DNA from 2 places in the Pseudoalteromonas aliena SW19 genome. Region 2 is predicted to be linked to the other one. Evidence: predicted binding sites of a transcription regulator. Region 2 holds the regulator's gene; the other holds the start of a gene.
The links. Region 2 encodes MetJ, which represses methionine synthesis genes. Its sites were predicted from a motif close to TAGACGTCTAGACGTCTA; they were not measured.

Region 1 (2,210 bases), on a different contig from region 2:
ACCTATTGCAGTCGAAAGTATGTTTGAAGTGATTGCAAAATGGGTACGTGTATAAGCTGAGCTCAGGATCATAAATCTATCTCAAGCAGTTATATGTTTGTTTTAGAAAAAACATAGCCTGTGTCGAATGGTTGTTCCCCATAAGCAGGCGATAACGATGCATAACTGCCAAGCGCGCTACCTTTTTAGCCCCTTCTAGGTTGAACTGATTCTAATCCTGAAAAATCAACAGCCCTAAGCTATTTGCTTTTCGGCTAGGTTTAATTCCATTATTGCCTTTAATAAACGATATAAGTTAATTGACGCGTCAATTTCTTCTTTACGGTTTGTTAAGCTTTCAATATTTAAGCCCAGCGGTACATCTAAATGCGCACAGCTTTTAAGTATTAAGTCGAGATTTTCGCGGCAAATACGGACTGATTCGCTTAATGTATTGTCTGCATCAAGCATGCGCCATTTAGTTGCCTCTGGCACTGAGATACCCAGCCATTGCATAAACTCTAAGGTTTTTTCGCCGCCGCACGGGGTAAACGTTAATATAATACGTTGAGGTATAATACCCTGTGCTTTACACGTACGTGCGTAGCTAGTAATTAGCTCTATAGTGGCTTGTGCGTCGTAAACAGCTTGCGATATAAAAAACTGACAACCTTGTGCTGTTTTTTCTATTAATCGTTCGTGCTCATTTCGTTTACTTGAATGGCGTTCAGCAATAGTAACGCCACCTAAAAAGAAATCATCTGATTGCTCAGCCAATGCTTTATACGCATCTGGCAGGCTTAGCTTTATATCACCTATCGATGATGGGCTACCTACTAAAACAACATTTTGTAAATCATAGTCGTTTTTAGTTTCACTTAGCCAATCCTTAAATTCGCCTACGCCACGCTGTGCCACACTTTTATAAGTAATCACATCTTGTGCAGATAAATTACGTAGTAAATGACTGTATTCACGCGGATCAACGGTTTGTTTAAACGCAAATGGACGAGCTTGATTAGTTCTGCTGCTTTCGTCTTGAATGTCGTAAATTATTACGCCGTCGTATTCAATTTCGTGTAAGCGACCTAGTAGCTTTTCTGCAATGACTTTCAATTGCGCTTTATCGGTGCCGATTTTAGGCGGGGTAGTACCAATAAGGTAAACACCTTGTTTGGTGTCCACTATCTTCTCTTTTAGTGATAAAGCCATAATCCTCATTCCAGCTAAGTTTGTTCTGATGGATTTAATATAGCAGCCATTTAGACGTCTAGATAGATTTATTTAATGAAAGTTTTTCAACTAACATGATGTTTATTCATAGTGCTTGTTCCCATAATGTGTAATTGACACAGTTGTTTACATAATAAATCCCCTTGGGACTCTTATATTTATTGGCTTTGGGGCATAATTAAAGAGTTAAATCTGACAACAAATTTGCTCAATTTAAAAAGGGACAACAATGAAATTTAAATTATTAGCAACCAGCTTAGCGGTATCGCTGGCGTTAACGGGTTGCGCCATGCAACAAAACCAAAGCACGCAAACAACAGCACAACAAGAACAAGTAAATAAAGCTGATGACCGTGTTTTTTCGCAAGACTATTTAATTGAAGAGCTAGAAAACGGCTTACGTGTCATGGTTGTTAAAACTGATTACCCTGATGTAGTCTCGCTGCAAATTCCGGTATCGGTTGGATCGCGTAACGAAGTTGAAGAAGGCAAAACAGGCTTTGCTCACTTTTTTGAACACATGATGTTCAAAGGCTCACAAAAATACCCAGAAGACGTATATTCAGACATTTTAAAAAATTCAGGTGTAGATAACCGCGCGTATACAACAAACGATTACACAAACTATCATCTAAATTTTTCAAAGCAGCACCTTGATAAAGTACTTGAGCTTGAAGCTGATATTTTTCAAAACTTAACCTACACCGAAGAGCAATTTAGAACAGAAGCACAAACGGTAAAAGGTGAGTACTTAAAAAACAACGCGAGCCCAATTCGTAAATTATTAAGCGCTGTACGCGAAGAAGCGTTTGATAAGCACACGTATAAACACACCACGATGGGCTTTTTTGAAGACATAGAAGCCATGCCTGATCAAATGGCGTACGGGAAAGAATTTTTTGCTAAGTTTTATAAGCCTGAGTATGTGTCACTTGTTATTGTGGGCGATGTAGACCCACAAGCTACAATGGCAATGGTTAAAAAGCATTGGGGAAGCT
Region 2 (2,210 bases):
CAACCAATGCACCGCATTGTTTTGCAATTTCAGTGACCGCTTTAATATCAGTTAAACGTAATACTGGGTTACTGGGTGTTTCTATCCAAATTAATTTTGGTTTAATCTCTAATATTTGATCAAGGCTCTGTTGTTTAGTTAAGTCTAAAACTTTAAGTTTTAATAAGCCGCGCTTTTGTAATGAAGTAAATAAACGATAACTACCACCGTAACAGTCGTGTGGGATCACCAATGTATCGTCGTGATTAAGTAGCTGCGTAGCTAAATGCACAGCAGCCATGCCTGTAGCTGTAATAATGCCACGCGCCCCACCTTCGAGCTCTGCAAGCGTTTCAGCTAAAATATCACGATTAGGATTACCGCTACGGCCGTAATCATATTGGCGCTTAGTATCAAAATCAGCAAACGAATACGTTGTCGACAAATAGAGTGGAGCCACCACTGCACCATGCTGTTTATCAGCCTCTATACCGCTACGCACTGCAATAGTTGCTTTATTTTTTCCACTCATACTTGTCACCTAATTAATTTGGATGTTTAGACGTCTAAAAGAGTAGTTTATTCAATTTAAGAAGTCAAAACATTTAAACCGCTAGATGGCTAAATAACAAGTATTTGACTATCTTTTTTAAATCGATAGAATTTCACGCATATTCACACGCTTTTATCTTGTGTGAGCAATTAATAATCTGAGGCAACGATACATCTTATGGCTAAATGGAATGGTGAGTATATTCACCCATACGCAGAACACGGTAAAAAATCAGAACAAGTTAAAAAGATCACCGTTTCGATCCCACTAAATGTATTAAAAGTATTAACTGATGAACGTACACGTCGTCAAATTAGTAACCTACGCCATGCGACAAACAGTGAACTATTATGCGAAGCTTTTTTACATGCATTTACAGGCCAACCTTTACCTAATGACGACGATTTACGTAAAGATAATGCCGAAAAAGTACCTGAAGAAGTGAAAAAAATAATGCAAGAAATGGGGCTTGAAGTACCTGTTTTAAATGAAGATTAAGCGTTTAAAAAACATAAAAAACCTCAGTAATTACTGAGGTTTTTTTATAACTGAATTTTACTGCATATTTTACTGCATACTTTACTGCATACTTTACTGCATACTTTACTGCATACTTTACTGCATATAGTTTTCAGGTAGCTCAATACGCGCTACACCCGACTCAACAGCAGCAAGAGCAACCGCTCTTGCTATACGTGGAAGTAAACGTGGGTCCATCGGCTTTGGAATAATATAATGAGCGCCAAATTCTAACTTATCTACACCTGCGGCTTTTAATACTTCAGCCGGTACAGGCTCTTTAGCAATACTGCGAATAGCTTCTACTGCGGCTATTTTCATTTCGTCGTTTATCGCGCTTGCACGAACATCAAGTGCGCCACGGAAAATAAACGGGAAACATAAAACATTGTTAACCTGATTAGGGTAATCAGAGCGCCCTGTTGCCATAATTAAATCGCTACGTGCGCTGTGTGCGAGTGCAGGATCTATTTCAGGATCTGGGTTTGAGCACGCAAACACAACCGGCTTATCAGCCATTAACTTTAAATCTTCAGCACCTAATAAATTAGGTCCCGATACACCAACAAATACATCTGCGTCTGCAATTACATCTTGCAACGTACGTTTATCGGTATTATTGGCAAACAATTGCTTGTACTCATTTAAATCATCACGGCGTGTGTGAATAACCCCTTTGCGATCTAACATATAGATATGCTCGCGTAGTGCACCACACTTAATTAGTAACTCCATACACGCAACAGCAGCGGCACCGGCCCCTAAACAAACAATAGTCGCATCTTCAATTGACTTTCCCTGTACCTCAAGCGCATTAAGCATACCTGCTGCGGTAACAATGGCGGTGCCGTGTTGATCGTCATGAAAAACTGGAATGCTACAGCGCTCAATTAACGCTTTTTCGATTTCAAAACACTCTGGTGCTTTAATATCTTCGAGATTAATACCACCAAATGTATCTGCTATATTTGCAACTGTATTTATAAAGTCTTCGGTAGTACGGTGCTTAACTTCAATATCAATCGAATCTAGGCCTGCAAAACGCTTAAATAATAAAGCCTTGCCTTCCATTACGGGTTTAGATGCGAGTGGCCCTAAATTACCCAGACCTAAAATTGCAGTACCATTAGTAATGACCGCAACCATATTACCTTTACCG

Region 1: PALI_RS11215 (methylenetetrahydrofolate reductase) is a predicted target of MetJ. The motif match lies at 1,235-1,252, and genes of this name have one in related genera.

The regions. Positions count from the first base shown of each region.
Region 1 covers NZ_AQGU01000025.1:1,260,136-1,262,345, reverse strand. Annotated here, with positions in the region: gene PALI_RS11220 (response regulator) at 1-55, shown strand, start outside; gene PALI_RS11215 (methylenetetrahydrofolate reductase) at 235-1,191, opposite strand; gene PALI_RS11210 (M16 family metallopeptidase) at 1,442-2,210, shown strand, end outside.
Region 2 covers NZ_AQGU01000027.1:71,661-73,870, reverse strand. Annotated here, with positions in the region: gene metB (cystathionine gamma-synthase) at 1-511, opposite strand, end outside; gene metJ (met regulon transcriptional regulator MetJ) at 710-1,030, shown strand; gene PALI_RS13635 (malic enzyme-like NAD(P)-binding protein) at 1,148-2,210, opposite strand, start outside.